3 regions of the Mesorhizobium sp. M9A.F.Ca.ET.002.03.1.2 genome follow, and region 3 is predicted to be linked to each of the others. Evidence: predicted binding sites of a transcription regulator. Region 3 holds the regulator's gene; each other region holds the start of a gene.
The links. Region 3 encodes PhoB, which activates phosphate uptake and scavenging genes when phosphate is short. Its sites were predicted from a motif close to TGTCATNNANCTGTCAT; they were not measured.
Positions count from the first base shown of each region.

Region 1: a site for PhoB is predicted at 1,817-1,833, ahead of ugpB (sn-glycerol-3-phosphate ABC transporter substrate-binding protein UgpB). Genes of this name have one in related genera too.
Region 2: a site for PhoB is predicted at 1,722-1,738, ahead of ppk2 (polyphosphate kinase 2). Genes of this name have one in related genera too.

Region 1 covers NZ_CP034443.1:734,411-737,686, forward strand. The annotation lists gene ugpA (sn-glycerol-3-phosphate ABC transporter permease UgpA) at 1-359, opposite strand, end outside; gene ugpB (sn-glycerol-3-phosphate ABC transporter substrate-binding protein UgpB) at 445-1,755, opposite strand; gene EJ066_RS03630 (TlpA disulfide reductase family protein) at 1,958-2,644, opposite strand; gene argH (argininosuccinate lyase) at 2,679-3,276, shown strand, end outside.
Region 2 covers NZ_CP034443.1:4,284,663-4,287,938, forward strand. The annotation lists partial or broken gene EJ066_RS32150 (DUF4158 domain-containing protein) at 101-338, shown strand; gene EJ066_RS20575 (aldo/keto reductase) at 521-1,564, opposite strand; gene ppk2 (polyphosphate kinase 2) at 1,835-2,755, shown strand; gene EJ066_RS20585 (dihydrofolate reductase family protein) at 3,089-3,276, opposite strand, start outside.
Region 3 covers NZ_CP034443.1:876,128-879,403, forward strand. The annotation lists gene EJ066_RS04370 (ROK family protein) at 1-667, shown strand, start outside; gene phoB (phosphate regulon transcriptional regulator PhoB) at 974-1,663, opposite strand; gene phoU (phosphate signaling complex protein PhoU) at 1,680-2,387, opposite strand; gene pstB (phosphate ABC transporter ATP-binding protein PstB) at 2,426-3,241, opposite strand; gene pstA (phosphate ABC transporter permease PstA) at 3,254-3,276, opposite strand, start outside.

The DNA of each region.
Region 1 (3,276 bases), 140 kb from region 3:
ATCGCCGGCGCCACGGCATAAGGCCATATCAACAGTGTGCGGTAGAGGCCTTTGCCGCGCACCGCCTTCTCGGCCATGACCGCAAGCAAAAGCGCCACGCCCATGGCGACGATCGCGGTTGCAAGCGAAAACACCACGGTGACCTTGATCGAATTGAGGTAGGCCGGATCGGCCAGCACCTTCCGGAAATTGGCGAACCAGACGAACTTGGTCCTCAGCCCGAACGGGTCCTGCCTGAGCATCGACTGGTAAAGCGCCTGACCGGCCGGCCAATAGAAGAAAACCAGTGTTATGGCGAGTTGTGGCGCCACCAGCAGGTACGGCAGGATCTTGTTGGGAAAGACGACGCGTGGAGACAGGCTGATTTCCCTCGCTATCTCAGGAGTCGCCCACGCGAGCTTGCGTGGGCGATGTTCAAACCGACACTAACCGAGATAATCCCCGTCAGTTCTCCAGCGCTTCCTTGATCGCGGCGTTGCCGCGCGTGACCGCATTGTCAAGCGCCTGCTGAGCGGTTTGCTGGCCGGCCAGCATCTTTTCCAATTCCTCGTTCTGGATATCGCGCACCTGCGGCAGGTTAGGCAGGCGCACGCCCTTCGAGTTGTCGGTCGGCGCCTTGCCCGTCATCTGCAGGATGGGTGTCTCGCGGCCGGGGTTCTTGTCATAGAAGCCTGATTTCTTGGTCGCCTCGTACGCGGCGAGCGTCACTGGCAGGTATCCCGACTTCTGGTGCAGATATTCCTGCACGTCGGTCTTGGACAGATAGGCGAAGAAGGCGGCGACGCCCTTGTATTGCTCGTCCGACTTGCTGCCGAACACCCACAGGCTGGCACCGCCCGGCGTGGTGTTCTGCGGCGCGCCCTTGGCGTCGGTGTCGTAGGGAAGCTGGCCGATGCCGTAGTTCATGCCGGACTTGACGATGTCGCCGAGGCCGCCCGACGATTCGGTGAAGATGCCGCATTCGCCGGCAAGGAAGATCTGCTTGGCTTCGGAGGTGCGCCCGCCATATTTGAAGGTACCGTCCTTGGCGAGGTCTGCGAGCGCCTGGAAGTGGTTGACGAAAATCGGCGCGTTGATCTTGAGTTCGACATCGCCGCCGGCCAGACCGTTCTGCTGGGAAGCCCACGACACATCATTCCATGCCGCGAAATTCTCCAGATGGATCCAGGTCAGCCAGGTAGAGGTATAACCGCAAGAGGCGGCGCCGCTAGCCTTGATCTTCTTGGCGGCGTCCCACACCTCGTTCCAGGTCTTGGGTGGATTGTCTACATCGAGCCCTGCCTTCTGGAAGATGTCCTTGTTGTAGTAGAGGATCGGCGAGGAAGAGTTGTAGGGGAAGGACAGCATGGTGCCGTCCGGCTTCGAATAATAACCGACGATGCCGGGCAGGTATTGGCTCTTGTCGAAGGTCATGCCAGCACCGGTCATCACATCGGCCACCGGCTTGATCGCACCCTCGGCCGCCATCATCACGCCGGTACCGACGTCGAACACCTGCAGGATGTCGGGCGCCTGTCCGGCACGGAAGGCAGCGATGCCGGCATTCAGCGTCTCGGGATAGGTGCCCTTGAACACCGGAACGAGCTCATAATCGCTCTGGCTGGCATTGAAATCCTTGGAGATCTTGTCGACAACCTCAGCGTTGGCGCCGGTCATGGCGTGCCACCAGCTGATCTGCGTGACTGCAAAGGCGGAGGTTGTGGAAAGCAGGGTCAAGGTGGCGGCAACACCGGCCGCGAAGCCGAACAACTTCATGTTTCATCTCCCGTTTGTCATTGGCGAAAGGGCACTCTCGCAAAGGCAATATGTTCCGCTCGTGACAATTGGACAACGGTTTTGTTGCGGATCGAAGAACTTCATCTCCACTTAAAGTGGTGCACGAGGCCGGTGGAAAAGAATTGCCAAGCCGGCTTACCATTCGAACAGCGGCGACGAACACCGGCACAATCGCACGCGCTCAGTCGGCCCCGCCGAGCGCCGTCTCGACCAGCCGCTTGGCGTCCGGTCCCGACCATTCGGCCGGGCCGTTCATATGGGCGATCAGGCAGCCTTCACCGTCGATCAGCATAGTAACCGGCAGGCCGAGCGCCAGGCCGCGCGTCTTGAGATCGTTGAACAGCGCCATCGTCGAATCGCGGTAGTAGCCGAGCGCCTCGACGCCGGTTTCCTCGAGGAACTTCTTCGGCTTGGTATCGTCGCCGGCATCGACATTGACCGCAACGACCTCGAAGGCGTCGCTGCCCATTTCTTTTTGCAGCGCGTCCAGCGCCGGCATTTCGGCGCGGCAGGGCGCGCACCATGTCGCCCACAGATTGAGCAGCACCGTCTTGCCGGCATGGTCGGCGAGCGTCATCGGCTTGCCGTCAGGGTCGTTGAAGGCAAGGCCCTTCAGCGATTGCGGCGGGTCAGCCGGCAAAAGTGCGGCAACCTGCCCGGTGGCAGCCGCCGCGACCGTCTTGGCGCGATCGGCCTTGGCGGCGCAGGCGGCATCGTCCTTGCTGTCGCCAACCGCGACTGGCTTGGTCAAGTTGTTGCCAGAACCGCTCTCGCTGACATATACCGCGACCGCGCCGGCCAGCACGCCCGCCACCAAGGCGGCGAGGATGAGGCGCGGGGCCGGGAAAAATCGATTGCCGTCTGCCATTTTTTAAAACTGCTCCGGAGCACGGGTTATAGCGATGAGCGACAAGAAGGCCAGCAACCAGATGTGGGGCGGACGTTTTGCCTCGGGTCCGGCCGCGATCATGGAAGCGATCAACGCGTCGATCTCGTTCGACCGCAAACTCTACGCGCAGGACATCAGAGGCTCGATCGCCCACAGCGAGATGCTGGCGCAAACGGGCATTATTTCGGCGGCCGATCAAGAAAAAATCGCTCACGGGCTGAACACGATCCTGGCAGAGATCGAAGCCGGCGGTTTCGAGTTCTCGACCAGGCTGGAAGACATCCACATGAATGTCGAGGCCCGCCTTGCCGAGCTGATCGGCCCGGCCGCCGGCCGCCTGCACACCGCCCGCTCGCGCAACGATCAGGTGGCGGTCGACCTCAGGCTCTGGGTCAAGGACGAGTGCTTTCGCGTCGCCGAAGCGCTGAAAGGCCTGATCACGGCGCTCCTGGAACGCGCCGAAGAGCATGCGGCAACGGTGATGCCGGGTTTCACCCACATGCAGGCGGCGCAGCCGGTGACCTTCGGCCACCACTGCATGGCCTATGTCGAGATGTTTTCGCGCGACCTGTCGCGTGTTCGCGACGCCATCGAGCGGATGGACGAAAGCC
Region 2 (3,276 bases), 3.0 Mb from region 3:
TATACGTCCGTTTTGGGTGACGCCCACAAATCGGTGCGCCAGAATCTTCCAAATTGTCACATATCTTGTCCTGTAGCGTAAGTCATGTGAAGGGTGCGAAGGCCTGGCGCCCCAGCTCTGCGCTTCATTATCCGGGGCGTTTGATCCAACGCGGCGAAATGATCCCGGAGGTCGCACTGGCCTTCGACCAGCTTGGCCTCGAGCCGGATGTGCTCACGAATTTTACCCGGCGCTCTCCGACCCGCTGTGAACAATTGGCCGTCCTTCGCCAGACATACGGCTTCAAGGATCTGACGCATCCTGACCGGGAGGACCTCCTGGGCTGGGCTCGCGGATTGGTCGATGGGACCAAGGCCAATGACTGGATCTCGGCCGAGGCGCGCGACTTCCTGGCCGAGAAGCTCAACACGCCCCTTCAAATCGCCGAGCATCTCAATATTTCCTGCTCAGCGGCCAGATCGAGCCCAATCCCGAGGTCTGGCGCAATATTTCGGGGTAGCGTTACGGCGATTGACCCCTGCTAGGCGCCATCCCGGTCAAGAACCAGATCGGCCGGGCCGAATCTGTCTTTTGCCGTGAACTGCTGGTGCCAATAGGGGTAGAGCACCGGCGGCCTGCTCACCGCGTCGAGCCGTTTGCGGTCGTCGTCGGTAAGCACCAGGCTTGCAGCGGCGATGTTGTCCTTGAACTGCGCTTCGGTCCGGCCGCCGATCACCAGCGAACTGACGGCAGGCCGGCCGAGCAGCCAGGCAAGCGCCACTTGCGCCGCCGACACGCCATGGCTCGTGCCGATCTCGACAAGGACATCGACGATCCGCCACAACCGGTCCTCGTCGCGGATCGGCGGTTCCGACCAGCCGCTGAGCTGGCGGGCGGTGGGGCTGTCGCGGTTGTATTTGCCGGACAGCAATCCGCCGGCAAGCGGGCTCCATACCAGCACGCCAAGCCCCTGGTCGACCGAGATCGGCAGCAGTTCGTATTCGGCTTCGCGCGCCTCCAGCGTGTAGTGGATCTGCTGGGTGACGAAGCGCGGCTGGTGCTGACGGTCGCTGATCCCTAGCGCCTTCATCACTTGCCAGCCGGAATAGTTGGAACAGCCGACATAACGGACCTTGCCCTGGCTGACGAGCGTGTCGAGCGCGGCGATGGTTTCCTCGAGCGGCGTCGTGCCGTCCCATTCGTGCAGGAAATAGATGTCGATGACATCGGTCTTGAGGCGCTTCAGGCTTCTCTCGCACTCGCGGATCAGATGGTAGCGCGACAGGCCTTCGTCGTTGGGGCCGGTGCCGATCCGCATGCGCGCTTTCGAGGCGATCAGCACGTCGCCCTTGCGTTTGCCGCCGAGCGCTTCGCCGATGATCTCTTCCGAAAGCCCGTTCGAGTAGACATTGGCCGTGTCGATGACGTTGATGCCGGCGTCGATGCAGAGGTCGATCATCCGGCGCGCCTCGTCGAGATCGGTCTTGCCAACCGCCGAAAATGCGCCGGCGCCGCCGAAGGTCATGGTGCCCATGGTCAGCGTCGAAACCTTCAGCCCCGAACGGCCGAGTGTGCGGTATTCCATGTCAGATCCTCACGATTGTGTTGGGAGAGGGCCTCAAGGGCAGCCCGAAATAAGCCTGGCATTTGTAGGACAATTCTCGCGGCTTGTCGCCCCGCGCCGCAGGGAGGGACCGATCACATCTCGCGGATTGGAAGCGGCCACCAGCACGCAGGCCGACTGCAATAAAACCGTCATTGCCGGCCTGTATGCAAGTCGGCTCAGGAGTCCATCCCGGCCGGGCAGGCCGGGTGGCGGGGCGCCCGGCAGGGGCTTGCACGCGGAGCAGCGCAAATGACCGAATCGAAACAGAATTCTCCGGCCAGGGATTGGCTGGAAGCGGAGCTCGCGGACACGCTCGACGAAGACTACGAGCTGGAAATGTCGGAGCCGGCGCTGTCGCTGGAGATCGCCAGGATCTACAAGAAGGCGCATCCGCCTTCGATCGACCGCATGCAGTATTTTCGCGACCTGATCGCGCTGCAATCCGAATTGATCAAGCTGCAGTCCTGGGTGGCTTACCACAAGAAGAAGCTTGTCGTGGTCTTCGAGGGCCGCGACTCGGCCGGCAAGGGCGGCGTCATCAAGCGCATCACCCAGCGGCTCAATCCGCGCATCTGCCGCGTGGTGGCGCTGCCGGCGCCGACCGAGCGCGAGAAATCGCAATGGTATTTCCAGCGCTATGTCCCGCATCTGCCGGCAGGCGGCGAGATCGTCCTGTTCGACCGGTCCTGGTACAACCGCTCCGGCGTCGAGCGGGTGATGGGCTTTGCCGGGCCCGATCAGGTCGAGGAGTTCTTCCGCGACGTTCCGGAGTTCGAGCGCATGATCGTCCGTTCAGGCGTCACGCTGGTCAAATACTGGTTCTCCATCACCGATGAGGAGCAGCAGATGCGCTTCCTGATGCGCATTCACGACCCGATGAAGCAGTGGAAGCTTTCGCCGATGGACCTGCAGTCGCGCGTGCGCTGGGAGCAGTACACCAAGGCCAAGGAAGAGACGTTCGCCCGCACCAACATTCCCGAGGCGCCCTGGTTCATCGTCGAGGGCAACGACAAGAAACGGGCGCGTCTGAACTGCATCGACCATCTCCTGCAGCAAATGCCCTATGAGGAAGTCCCGAACGAGGAGATCACGCTGCCCGAGCGCGTCTTCAATCCCGAATACGAGCGCCAGGTGCTGCCGCGCGAGCTGTACGTGCCGGAGAAGTATTGAGACTGCTTCGGATTACCCGACTTCCTTTCGCTCGGCCATTCCAGCGGGAGGGTGCGGACAGACGGGAAAGCACGGCGCGCCCCTGCATCGCTGCGCTCTTCGGCCTTTGTCATGGCATGGATCCTAGGGTCTGCGCTCCGCTTCGCGTTCGCTACGCCCTAGGATGACGACGGGGTGTCGCTTTCGGCCAACTTCCTACGTTGGCGATTGGCCAAGGGCTACCATGCATTCGTCATCCTAGGGCGGAGCAGGAGCGAAGCGACGTCGCGGAGACCCTAGGATCCATGCCGTTACTTCCGAGCGCCGCAGCGCCGCAGACAACAATCCTTGTGACTACGTCCGCTCGATGATGATATGCGTTGCATCCGGCGTCGCAACCTGCTCCGTGCACTGATAGCCAAGCTTGACCATGTCGATGCCCGCAAAAAGGCTCTCGCCGGAGCCGAGCAGCATCGGCGATATCGCCAGGTGCATGTCGTCGATGAGCTTTTCCCTGAGATATTGCCGGATCGTGGCGGCGC
Region 3 (3,276 bases):
CGACTGCAACATGATGGCCGTGGCGCTGCGCTGGCGCGACCCGGATCGTTACCGTGACGATTTCATCGCCATCCTGCTCTCGCACGGCATCGGTATGGGGCTGGTGCTGAAAGGCGAACTGTTCACCGGCACCCATTCCTCGGGCGGCGAATTCGGCCACATGATCCATCGCCCGGGCGGTGCGCTCTGCCGCTGCGGGCGGCGCGGCTGCGTCGAGGCCTATGCCGGCAACTACGCCATCTGGCGCAACGCAAGGCAGTTGAGCGAGAACGCCGAGCCGGTCGCCGATGTCAGCGACGCCGACATGCGGGCGCTGGCGGCCCGGGCGCGCGAGACGGACGGGCCGGAGCGCGAAGCCTACCGCAAGGCCGGCGAAGCGCTCGGCTTCGGGCTTGGCAGCCTGTTCGCGCTGATCGATCCGGCGCCGGTCGCCATGGTCGGCGCCAGCGCCGCCGCCTTCGACCTGATCGAGCCGGCCCTGCGCGAAGCCATCGCCCAGACCGCCGGCGGCCAGCATTCGGGTTCGATTTCCTTCGATACCGAGCCGAACGAGCTGCCGCTGATCCGCGAAGGCTGCGCCATGCGGGCGCTGAACTTCGTCGACCAGGAGATTTTCGCGCCGGGCGCGAACGGGAAGTCCGGCACGATCAGGAAGGACGTGGCCTGAGTTCGAAAGGCAAGGAACAAAGGCGGATTGCGACTTGGGGATGTGTTGGGATTCAGGCCAGGCCGCGCCGGAGTCGAAGACGGGCTCGAAGCGACCAGACTGGGTGGGTTCCGAGAACGGAACGTTCCGTTCAGGTACGTTAGTATCGGAAGCGCGGGAAGTCGCCGTTCGCAGGCCGGCATCACCTGAATATCAGCACATCCCTAGAGCGGTTCAACTTTTTGATAGAATCGCTGGTCCGCTCTAAGTATTTGTTTTTACGCAATTCCGGACGGAAAACCGCTACGCACTTTTCCTGGAATTGCTCTAGTCTTCCCTGATCGCATAGCCGGCGCCGCGGATGGTGCGGATGACATCGGGCATGCGACCATTGTTGACCGCCTTGCGCAGCCGGCCGACATGGACGTCCACCGTGCGTTCGTCGATGTAGATCGTCTCGCCCCAGACATTGTCGAGCAACTGGCTTCGCGAGAACACCCGCCCCGGGTGCCGCATCATGAATTCGAGCAGCCGGAACTCGGTCGGCCCGAGCCGGATCTCGCTCTTCTTGCGATAGACCCGGTGCGATTCGCGATCGAGCACGATGTCGCCGACCTTGAGAACGCTGGACAGCACTTCCGGCTTGGCGCGACGCAGCAGCGCCTTGACCCTGGCCATGAATTCCGGTGTCGAGAACGGCTTGACCAGATAGTCGTCCGCTCCGGTGGAAAGGCCGCGCACCCGGTCGCTCTCCTCGCCGCGCGCCGTCAGCATGATGATCGGCAGCCGCTCGGTTTCCGGACGCACCCGAAGACGCCGGCAAAGCTCGATGCCGGAAATCGCCGGCACCATCCAATCCAGCACCAGAAGGTCCGGCACGTTCTCCTGCAGCCGGATCTCGGCCTCGTCGCCGCGTGTCACGACCTCGACCTGGTAGCCTTCGGATTCCAGATTGTAGCGGAGGAGGACGCCCAGAGGCTCTTCATCCTCCACCACCATGATGCGCGGCGCGATCATCGGCCGGTTACCCCTGTCATGTCGCCGGCGCCGACATTGTCGTCTCGTCGAGCTTCGGGCGGTCCGCCGGCAATTGCTTCCCGGTCACGACATAGTAGGCGTTTTCGGCAATGTTGGTGACATGATCGCCGATACGCTCGAGATTTTTGGCGCAGAACAGAAGATGCGTGCAGGCGGTTATGTTGCGCGGATCCTCCATCATGTAGGTCAGGAGTTCGCGAAAAACCGCTGTGTATTTCACGTCGATCCTCTCGTCGGCGGCGCGCAGTTCTTTCAACGCATCGGCGTTGCGCGACACATAGTGCTCGACCACGCCGCGGAGCTGATCGAGAACGAGATCCGCCATGGCGTCGATACCGTGCGAGAGATTGCGTGGCGTGGCGCTCTGCCCGACGGCGCTGACCCGCTTGGCTATGTTCTTGGCCAGGTCGCCGATGCGCTCGAGATCGCCCGCCATGCGGATTGCACCGACCACGGCGCGCAGATCCTGCGCCATCGGCTGCCGCTTGGCGATCAGCGTGATCGCACTATCGTCGAGTTCGCGCTGCCGCGCATCCATGATCGTGTCGTCCGAGACGACGCGCTGCGCCATCGCATTGTCTGACGCAAGCAACGCGCGGATCGACGCCGCGACCATCGAAGCGGCGAGCTCGTCCATGTCGCGGAGCAGCCGGTCGATGTGCTCCAATTCCTCGTCGAAAGATGCGACGGTGTGTTCACCCATGATACTGTCCTCGTGTTCGAAATTCGCTGCCGGACCGCTCAACCGAACCGGCCGGTGATGTAGTCCTGGGTGCGTTTGTCGTCGGGGTTGGTGAACATCTTGTCGGTCGCGCCCTCCTCGACCAGATAGCCGAGGTGGAACATAGCCGTGCGCTGCGACACGCGCGCTGCCTGCTGCATCGAATGGGTGACGATGACGATCGTGTAGTTCTGGCGCAGTTCGTCGATCAGTTCCTCGACGCGGGCGGTGGCGATCGGGTCGAGCGCTGAACAGGGCTCGTCCATCAGGATCACCTCCGGCGACACCGCAATGGCGCGCGCGATGCACAGGCGCTGCTGCTGTCCGCCGGAGAGACCAGTGCCCGACTCGAGCAGGCGATCCTTGACCTCGTTGAACAGGCCGGCCTTCTTCAGGCTCGATTCGACGATGCCGTCCAACTCCGCCTTGCCCCTGGCCAGGCCGTGAATGCGTGGACCGTAGGCGACGTTTTCGTAGATCGACTTCGGAAACGGGTTCGGCTTCTGGAACACCATGCCGACGCGAGCTCTGAGCTCGACGACATCGATTTTCGGGTCGTAGATATCCTCGCTGTCAAGCGTAATCTTGCCGCTCACCCGCGCGATGTCGATCGTGTCGTTCATTCTGTTCAGGCAACGCAGGAAGGTCGACTTGCCGCAGCCCGATGGGCCGATCAACGCCGTCACCTGGTTCTCGCGGACATCGAGATCCACGTCGAACAGGGCTCGCTTCTCACCGTAATGAACGGAGACCTTTTCGCCCTTCATCTTGATCGAAAGTTCGTTGGCCCCGCTACTCAGTTTCTGTTCGACGCTGGCTTCCGTCATGATGTTCATTTCCTCTACTCCTTACCAGCGCCGCTCGAAGCGCC